Regions from separate parts of the Agrococcus sp. AC640b genome, predicted to be linked through region 2. Evidence: predicted binding sites of a transcription regulator. Region 2 holds the regulator's gene; each other region holds the start of a gene.
What was found. Region 2 encodes HrcA, which represses chaperone genes, less so after heat shock. Its sites were predicted from a motif close to TTNGCACTCGNNNNNNNCGAGTGCNAA; they were not measured.
Positions count from the first base shown of each region.

Region 1: the regulator HrcA is predicted to act here: its motif matches at 1,916-1,942, upstream of groES (co-chaperone GroES).
Region 3: the regulator HrcA is predicted to act here: its motif matches at 1,574-1,600, upstream of groL (chaperonin GroEL).

Region 1 is NZ_CEEDMM010000018.1:46,010-49,282, forward strand. It holds gene ACZ6H8_RS08345 (hypothetical protein) at 1-624, shown strand, start outside; gene ACZ6H8_RS08350 (class I SAM-dependent methyltransferase) at 703-1,881, opposite strand; gene groES (co-chaperone GroES) at 2,018-2,314, shown strand; gene rarD (EamA family transporter RarD) at 2,388-3,273, shown strand, end outside.
Region 2 is NZ_CEEDMM010000029.1:258,255-261,527, forward strand. It holds gene ACZ6H8_RS12890 (DnaJ C-terminal domain-containing protein) at 1-633, opposite strand, end outside; gene hrcA (heat-inducible transcriptional repressor HrcA) at 630-1,655, opposite strand; gene ACZ6H8_RS12900 (DUF4870 domain-containing protein) at 1,783-2,520, shown strand; gene hemW (radical SAM family heme chaperone HemW) at 2,568-3,273, opposite strand, start outside.
Region 3 is NZ_CEEDMM010000044.1:45,930-49,202, reverse strand. It holds gene groL (chaperonin GroEL) at 1-1,536, opposite strand, end outside; gene ACZ6H8_RS15390 (DUF3048 domain-containing protein) at 1,672-2,721, opposite strand; gene ACZ6H8_RS15385 (LytR C-terminal domain-containing protein) at 2,801-3,273, opposite strand, start outside.

The sequences.
Region 1 (3,273 bases), on a different contig from region 2:
CCCGCGTCGACGCCCTCCTACGGTCAGCAGCCCGAGCAGGCGGCGCCGGCGTACGGTCAGCAGTCCGAGCAGGCGGCGCCCTCCTACGGCCAGCAGTCCGAGCAGGCGGCGCCGGCGTACGGTCAGCAGCCCGAGCAGGCGGCACCCTCCTACGGCCAGTCGACGCCGTCGTACGGCCAGCAGCCCGGCTACGGCCAGCAGTCCGCCTCCGCACCCTCGTACGGGCAGCAGGACGCCTCGTACGGTCAGCAGCCCGGATACGGGCAGCAGCAGTCGTACCAGCAGCCCGGCTACGGGCAGCAGCAGCCCGGCTACGGCCAGCAGCAGTCGTACGGCCAGGCCGAGAAGCCGGCCCGCGGCAAGCTCACGGGTCTCACGATCGCCGCGATCGCCCTCGCGGCCGTCGCGCTCATCGTCACGATCGTGTTCGCACCCGCGAGCGGGCTCTTCAGCATCGGTGCCATCGTGACCGGCTTCCTCAGCATGCGTCGCGCACCGCAGAACAAGCCGTGGGGCCTCATCGCCATGCTCGTCGGCATCGCCATGCTGCTCGTCGGCATCGTCGTCACGATCATCTACGCCGTCGTGTGGCTGCCGTACTTCGCAGCAGGCGGCTCGCTCTAGCGAGCCCACCGCCGCATCGCACGAACGCCCCGCCTCGGCGGGGCGTTCTGCGTGCTGCGAGCGCGACGGCGGCGCGAGTCAGGCGCGCTCGGCGAGGATCGCCCGATGCCTGCCGTCCAGGCGCGTCGCGACGAGCGTCGCCGATGCGTCGCCCTGCAGCCGCAGGCGCCTGCGCAGCCGATCCGGGTCGACGTCGGCGCCGCGCTTCTTGATCTCCAACGTGCCGATGCCGCGGCTGCGCAGCTCGCGCTGCAGCGTCCGCTCGTCGAGCGGCAGCGTCGCGAGCACGCGGAAGCGCTGCGTGAACGGGCTCGTGACGTCGTCGTCGGTCGTGAGGTACGCGATGCGCTCGCTCACGGCGCCCGCATCCAGCGACGACGCCACGGCGCCGATCAGGCGAGCGCGGATGACGGCGCCGGCCGGCTCGTGCAGCCACGCACCCAGCTCCCGCACCGGCACGTCGTCGGCATCGGGGGAGCCGGCGAGCTCGTGGGCGCCCGACCCGTCGAGCACGAGCGCCGACGTCGCGACGCCTGCGCGAGCCAGCGCACCCGTCCACACGACCGCCTCGACCGTCTCGCCATCCACCGTCACCCACTGCGTCTCCGCGTCAGCGGGCAGCAGCTCGCGGTCGATCGCGGGGCCCAGCTTCACGCCCATCGGTCGATCCGAGGCGAGCGACAGCAGCCACGGCAGGGGAGGCGACCACGACTCGACGGGCAGGCGCGTGCCGGTCGCGTCCCTGCGCGCAGGGTCCGCCCAGATCGCATCGACGCCGTCGAGCGCGACGTCCTCGGCCCGCGCATGCGTCACCGACGCCTCCGGCAGGGGTGCCAGGTTGAACCCGGCGACGGCGGCGGTCACCTCGTCGGCGTCCACGGCGCGCACCGTGCAGCCGGCGCCCGCGATCGCGAGGGCGTCGCCGCCGATGCCGCAGCCGAGGTCGGCGACCGTGTCGATCCCCGCATCCCGCATCCTGCCGGCGTGCAGCGCGGCGACGCGCAGCCGCGTCGCCTGCTCGAGCCCCGCCTCGGTGAAGAGCATCGATCCGGCGAACTCGCCGAACTTCGCCACCGCCCTGCGACGCAGCCGCGCCTGCGTGAGCACCGCGGCGACGAGCGTGGCATCGTGGCCCCGGCGCCGCAGGGTCGCGACGGCCTGCACCGCCCCGCCGAGATCGTCGAGGGACGAGGAGACCTCGTCGAGGAGGCCGAGCCCCTCGCTGGTGAGCAGCGCGCGCAGGGCGATGGCATCCATCCCCCCATCCAAGCAGCAGCGACGACGGCATCCGCTGGCACTCATGTTGACCGAGTGCCAGCGGCTCGCGTACAGTCGACCTGGCACTCGGCGACGTCGATTGCCAGCAGACTGTCGACTCAGGAAAGAGGCAACCGTGTCGGTCTCCATCAAGCCGCTCGAGGACCGCATCGTCATCCGCCAGGTCGAGGCGGAGACGACGACTGCCAGCGGGCTCGTCATCCCGGACACCGCCAAGGAGAAGCCCCAGGAGGGCGAGGTCGTGGCCGTGGGACCGGGTCGCATCGACGACAACGGCAACCGCGTGCCCGTCGACGTCGCCGAGGGCGATCGGGTCATCTACTCGAAGTACGGTGGCACCGAGGTCAAGTTCGGTGGCGAGGACTTCCTCGTGCTGTCCGCGCGCGACGTGCTCGCAGTGGTCGTGCGCTGACGCACACCGCACCACCACCGTCGACGGCGGCGCCCTGCGTGGGCGCCGCCGTCGTCGCGTTCGAGGAGGCATGATGCGGGAGTCGAGGCGCGGTCTCGCGCTCGCGATCGGCGCGTACGCCGTCTGGGGCGTCGTGCCGATGTACGTCGTCCTCATGCAGGGCATCGGTGCCATCGAGCTCATCGGCTGGCGCGTGCTCGCGTCGCTCGCCGTCGCCGCGATCATCGTCACCATCGCCCGCGGCTGGCCGACGCTGCGCGCCGTGCTGCGCGACCGCCGCAGCCTCGCCTACCTCGCAGCGTCCGGCGTCGCGATCCTCGTCAACTGGACCGTCTTCGCCGCCGCAGTGCTGTCCGGCCACATCATCGAGACGAGCCTCGGCTACTTCCTCAACCCCGTCGTCTCCGTCGTGCTCGCCGTCGTCGTCCTCCACGAGCGGCTGCGGCCGGCGCAGTGGGTCGCCGTCGGCATGAGCGTGCTCGCCGTCGTCGTCCTCGTGGTCGGCTACGGATCCTTCCCCTGGATCGGCATCGCCCTCGCGCTCGCGTTCGGCGTCTACGGCCTGCTGAAGAAGCAGGTGGGCGCCAAGGTCGACGCCATCACCGGGTTCACGCTCGAGACCGCAGCCACGGTGCCGTTCGCCATCGCGATGCTCGTCGCATCCACGATCGTCGTCGGCCCCACGATCGTCGAGGTGTCGCCGCTGGTGCAGCTCGCCGTCGTCGGCTTCGGCATCGTCACCGCCGTGCCCCTCATGCTCTTCTCCGCAGCAGCCCGCCGCGTCTCGCTCGCGACCCTCGGGTTCACGCAGTACCTCGCACCCACGATCAGCCTCCTCTTCGGCTGGCTCGTCATGGGCGAGCCCATGCCGCCAGAGCGGTTTGCGGGATTCGCGCTCGTGTGGGCGTCGCTCCTGGTGCTCATGGTCGACCTCGTCGTCGCCGAGCGTCGTCGTCGCC
Region 2 (3,273 bases):
GCCCGTGTCGACGCCGGCGGGCACGTCGACGGGGATGGTGCGCTCGGCGCGCACGCGTCCGTGGCCGGCGCACGTGGGGCACGGGATGGGGATGACGGTGCCGTGGCCCTGGCAGGACCCGCACGGCTGGCTCGTGACCATGTTGCCGAGCAGCGAGCGCACCTGACGCTGCACGTGCCCGGAGCCCTGGCAGATGTCGCAGGTCTCCTCCCGCGTGCCCGGCGCCGTGCACCGGCCGCCGCACGTCTCGCACAGCACCGCCGTCTGCACGCGCAGGTCGCGGTGCACGCCGAAGACGACGTCGTGCAGGTCGAGGTCGAGCCGCAGCAGCGAGTCCTGGCCGGGTCGCCTGCGCGGCCTCGGCCCCTGCTGCCTGCCCGTGCCGCCGAAGAACTGCTCGAAGATGTCGCCCAGCCCGAAGCCGGCCGCCTGCGGGCCGCGGTCGTAGTCGGCACGCGACTGCGCATCCGAGAGCACGTCGTACGCGTGCGTGACCTCCTTGAACCGGTCGGCGGCGTCCGCCGACGGGTTCACGTCGGGATGCAGCTGTCGTGCGAGCTTGCGGTATGCACGCTTGATGTCGTCCTGGCTGGCCTCGCGGGGCACGCCCAGGACCTCGTAGTGATCGCTCATCGCTCCTCGTCGTCGAGCAGCCGGGTGAGGTACCGCGCGACGGCGCGGACGGCTGCCATGTTCGATGCGTAGTCCATGCGGGTGGGGCCGAGCACCCCGACTCGACCGGCCTCGTGACCGCCGGCGCCGTACGCGCCCGTCACGATCGACGTCTGCTCGAGGCCGTCGGCCATCTCGCGGCCGATGCGGGTGGCGACGGCCGTCGCCTCCGCATCCATCTCGCCGAAGAGGCGCAGCAGGGTGACCTGCTCCTCGATCGCCTCGAGCACGAGCGTCACCGAGCCCGACAGGTCGTGGCCGCCGCGCACGAGGTGCGAGGCGCCGGCGATGACGAGGCGGTCGCCCGCGGTGGGCGCGAGCACCTCGCCGAGCACGGCGACGAGCCGCGCCGTCGCGGCCTGCACCCCCGGCGCTGCGTCGTCGACGACGGCGACGAGCGCATCCTCGGCATCGGTGGTGGGCTTGCCTGCGACGGCGAGGTCGAGGGCGCGGCCGATGGCCTGGGCCGCCTCCGCGCCGATCTGCTGCCCCGCGTCGACCATGCGCTGCTCGACGCGACCCGTGTCGAGGATGACGACGAGCAGCAGCCGCCACTCGGCGAGCTGCACGACCTCGACGCGACGCACGCGTGCCTTCGCGACCGACGGGTACTGCGCGAGGGCCACCTGGTTCGTCAGCTGCGACAGCAGCCGCACCGTGCGCGCCATGACGTCGTCGAGGTCGTCGGCCTCGTCGAGGAACCGGGTGATCGCGACGCGCTGCGCCGCCGACAGCGGCTGCATGCCCTGCAGGCGGTCGACGAAGACGCGGTAGCCCTTGTCGGTGGGGATGCGGCCGGAGGAGGTGTGGGGCGCGACGATGAGCTCCGCCTCCTCCAGCAGCACCATGTCGTTGCGGATCGTCGCAGCGCTCACCCCGAAGGAGTGGCGCTCGACGATGGAGCGGGAGCCGACGGGCTCGCTCGAGGCGACGTAGTCGCGCACGATCGCCCGCAGCACCTCGAGGCCGCGATCCGTGACCATCGTCCCCCCTCGTCTGGCACTCGTCGTTCGTGACTGCCAATCGTACCGCGACGATGGGTGCGTTCTCAGCCTGCTGCGAGCAAGATGGATGCAGCCGCACCCGGCACCCGAGATCGAGAGGCCTCCCATGTCCGACTCCAACGGCCCCGCCGCGACGCCCGACGAGCCGCAGGCGCCCAGCTTCGGCGCACCCGAGCAGGGCGACGCACCGCAGGCGGCTCCCGCCCCGGGCGCGCCCGCCCAGCCCTTCTCGAGCCCCGCGCCCGTGCCGCCCGCCGCGCCGGCGCATGGCGCACCCGGCCAGCACCAGCCGCCGCAGGCGCCTCCGTACGGCGCACCGCAGGGCGCACCGGGCCAGCAGCAGCCGCAGTTCGGCGCGCCCGGCCAGCACCAGCCGCCGCAGGCGCCTCCGTACGGCGCACCGCAGCCCGGCCAGCCCGGGCCCGGCCAGTACGGTGCTCCGCAGTACGGCGCTCCCGGTCAGCCGCAGTACGCCGCGGGTGCCCCCATGACGCCGCAGGACGAGAAGCAGTGGGCGATGTTCGGCCACCTCGGCGGCATCGCATGGGTCCTCTACCTCGGTTGGCTCGGCCCGCTCATCGTCTTCCTCGTCTACAAGGACCGCAGCGCGTTCGTGAAGCAGGAGGCGAAGGAGGCGCTGAACTTCCAGCTCTTCATGACGATCCTCACCGTGGGACTCCTCGTGGTCGGCACGATCACGAGCTTCATCCTCATCGGATTCCTGTTCCTGTTCCTGGCCGTGGTGCCGCCGATCCTCGGCATCATCTTCGCGATCATCGGCGGCGTGCGCGTCAACGGCGGCGGCTCGTACCGCTACCCGTTCAACTGGCGCATCATCAAGTAGCCGTCACCGATCGACGCGACGGGCACCCCGAGGCGGGGTGCCCGTCGTCATGTCGAGGCGGTGAGCCGACGCACGACGGCGTCGGCGAGCAGGCGACCGGCGAGCGTCGGCACGACGCGGCCGCGCATCGCCGACGGGCCGTCGACGAGACCCTCGGCGATGAGGCCGGCGACCGCCGTGCGCCCGGCGTCGTCGAGCACGTCGACGGGCAGTCCGTCGCGGATGCGGGTCTCGAGCAGCACGCGCTCGACGCGGCGCGTGTCGGCATCGAGCTCCTCGCGTGCGAGCGCTGGCGACTCCCCCGTGGCGAGCCGCTGGGCGTACGCCGCGGGGTGCTTCACGTTCCACCAGCGCACGCCGCCGACGTGGCTGTGGGCGCCCGGGCCCACGCCCCACCAGTCCTCGCCGTGCCAGTACGACAGGTTGTGGCGCGACACGGCTCCGCCGCGCGCCCAGTTCGACACCTCGTACCACTCGTAGCCTGCTGCGCCGAGCGTCGCATCCGCGGCCTCGTACATCGCGGCGTGCAGGTCGTCGTCGACCGGCGCGACCTCGCCGCGACGGATCTGGCGCGCGAGCGCCGTGCCCGCCTCGACGATGAGCGCGTACGCCGAGAGGTGGTCGACGTCGTACGACAGCGCGGCGTCGAGCGAGCGCTGCCAGTCCTGCAGCGACTCGCCGGGCGTGCCGTAGATGAGGTCGACGCTCGCGTCGAGCCCGGCATCCCGCGCCCACGCCACGACCTGCGGCACG
Region 3 (3,273 bases), on a different contig from region 2:
GAACAGGCCGGCGATCGATGCTGCGTTCTGCAGCGCCGAGCGCGTGACCTTCACCGGGTCGGCGATGCCGGCAGCGAGCATGTCGACGTACTCGCCGGTCGCGGCGTTCAGACCGTGACCGGGCTCGAGCGCGCGCACCTTCTCGACCACGACGCCCGGCTCGAGGCCGGCGTTGAGGGCGATCTGCTTGAGCGGTGCGTCGATCGCGACACGCACGATGTTCGCGCCCGTCGCCTCGTCGCCCGTGAGCTCGAGCTTCGCGAACGCAGCCTTGCCCGCCTGGATGAGCGCGACGCCACCACCGGCGACGATGCCCTCCTCGACGGCCGCCTTCGCGTTGCGAACGGCGTCCTCGATGCGGTGCTTGCGCTCCTTGAGCTCGACCTCGGTCGCGGCACCCGCACGGATGACGGCGACGCCACCGGCGAGCTTCGCGAGGCGCTCCTGCAGCTTCTCGCGGTCGTAGTCCGAGTCGGTCGCGTCGATCTCCGAGCGGATCTGGCGCACGCGACCAGCGATGGCCTCGGCGTCGCCGGCACCCTCGACGATCGTCGTCTCGTCCTTCGTGATGACGACCTTGCGCGCACGACCGAGCTGCGAGAGCTGCACGCCCTCGAGCTTGAGGCCGAGCTCCTCGGAGATGACCTCGCCACCGGTGAGGATCGCGATGTCGGCGAGCTGCGCCTTGCGGCGGTCGCCGAAGCCGGGAGCCTTGACGGCGACCGACTTGAAGATGCCGCGGATCTTGTTCACGACGAGCGTCGCGAGCGCCTCGCCGTCGACGTCCTCGGCGATGATGACGAGCTGCTTGCCCGCCTGGATCACCTGGTCGACGATCGGGAGCAGGTCCTTGATCGCCGAGATCTTCTGGTTGGCGATGAGGACGTACGCGTCCTCGAACACCGTCTCCTGGCGGTCGGGGTCGGTGACGAAGTACTGCGACAGGAAGCCCTTGTCGAAGCGCATGCCCTCGGTGAGCTCGAGCTCGGTGCCGTAGGTGTTCGACTCCTCGACGGTGACGACACCCTCCTTGCCGACCTTGTCGATCGCCTCGGCGATCAGACGGCCGATCTCGGGGTCGGCGGCCGAGATGGACGCGGTCGCCGCGATCTCCTCGGTCGTCTCGATCTCCTTGGCCTGCGCGACGAGCTCCTCGGAGACCGCAGCGGTCGCCTTCTCGATGCCGCGCTTGAGGCTGATGGGGTCTGCGCCCGCCGCGACGTTGCGGAGGCCCTCGCGGACGAGCGCCTGCGCCAGCACCGTGGCGGTCGTCGTGCCGTCGCCTGCGACGTCGTCGGTCTTCTTCGCGACCTCCTTGACGAGCTCCGCGCCGATCTTCTCGAACGGGTCGTCGAGCTCGATCTCCTTCGCGATCGACACACCGTCGTTCGTGATGGTGGGTGCGCCCCACTTCTTCTCGAGCACGACGTTGCGGCCACGAGGACCGAGGGTGACGCGCACGGCGTCGGCGAGCGTGTTGAGACCACGCTCGAGGCCGCGTCGGGCCTCCTCGTCGAATGCGATCATCTTTGCCATTGCAGTCTCGTCCCTCCTGGACACGTCGACACGTCAGCTGGCACTCGACCGTCGCGAGTGCCAGGGTCGAGTCTGGCACTCAGGGCACGCGAGTGCAAGCGAGCCCGACGCGTCGCGACCTGGTTCGCGGAGGGCTCAGGATGCGGTCGCGGAGCCGGTCGTCGGCACGAGCTCCACCCACGAGTTGCCCTGAGCGAGCACCACGGGCTGACCGGCGGCGTCGACGACCTGGATGGGCGTCGTGATGTCGGGCTTCGACCACGTCACGGGCACCCAGGAGCATCCGCTCGCGACGAATCCATCGCCGCCGCGCCCCTCGAGCATCGTCTGCGGGATGTTGCCGTTGTTCTCGATCTGCACCCGCAGCACCACGACGTTCGCGGCGCCGAGCTGCTGCCCGCCGGCGTCGAGGTCGGCGACGCCCTGCTGGCTGCGCAGCCATCGTCCCGTCGTCGCGTCGCAGCCCCACTGCCGCGACTGGCTCGGCGAGAAGCTCATCGCGAGCTGCGACGCAGGCCCTCCGCTCGACTGCGACGTCGGGGCGGCCGCATCGCTCGCGTAGGCGAACTGCGGCTGCGGCGGCGCGAGCGCCGCGTTGTCCTGCTGCAGCTGCGCGGCCTGCAGCAGCACGTCGTGCGGTGCGGCGTGCGCCCCGCCCCGGGAGAAGTAGGCGTCGTAGGTGCCGCCGCCGTGCACGACGTTCGCGGTGCCCGTCACGGCCTGCATCGCCGCGACGAAGTGCGGCTGGCCGCCCGAGTAGGCCACCATGCCGCCGAACGGGCCGACGATGCCGGGATCCATCGGTCGGATCGAGCGCACGGGGCCGATCTGCTGCGGCACGTTCGAGTGCCACACGGCGACGTAGCGCGTCAGGCCGCCCTCGACGAGCTCCTCGTACACGAGGTCGGTCGCCTCGAGGCCGTACTGCGGCCGCGCCTCGGGATGGTCGTCGATCTTCGCGACGATCGCGGGCAGCGCGATGGCCGCGTCGACCTCGGCGCCGGTGAGCGGCGCGAGGATCGGCTCCGGCTCGGGCGCGGGCGTCGGGGTCGGCGAGGGCGCCTCGGAGGCGCTCGGCGAGGGCGACGGCTCGGGATCGCCTGCGCAGGCCGTCAGGAACGCGGCCCCGACGAGGACGATCGCGGCGACGCGGGTCGCCCTGGTGGAACGCGTGAGAGCTCGCATGCGGGCAACGATAGGTGCCCGCGCGCAGGCTCGACGACGAGGCTCGCCGAGCGCACGGCCTCCCCGTCGCTCGAGGGCCTCAGGGCGCGTCGGTCGACCCCGGCTCGGGCGCCGCGCCCGAGCCGACGATGACGGTGAGCACGGAGCCGGACAGCGGCGTCGGGGTCGCCTCCGTCGCCTCGGTGCCGACCGCCTGCGCGAGACCGAGCGCGTACGGCTCGAGGTCGCCTTCGAAGTAGACGGTCGTCGCGTCGCGCACCTCGCTCGCGTCGGCGACGGCGGCGACGGGCCAGCCCGCCTCCTGCAGCGTCTGCGCGACGGCGTCGGCGGCACCCGTGCCCGACGCGTCGAGCACCGTGACCGTCGTGCCCTCCGGCAGCGCCGCGGGGTCGGTGACGGCCTGCGGTCCCTCGACGATGCTCGTGTCGACGCCACCGACCCGCTGCAGCTGCAGCAGCGCGAGCCCACCGACGACGAGCAGCACGCACGCGGCCGCCGCGACGACGGCCGTCATCCACCAGCGCCACCAGCCTCGCTCGGGGGCGCGGTGCA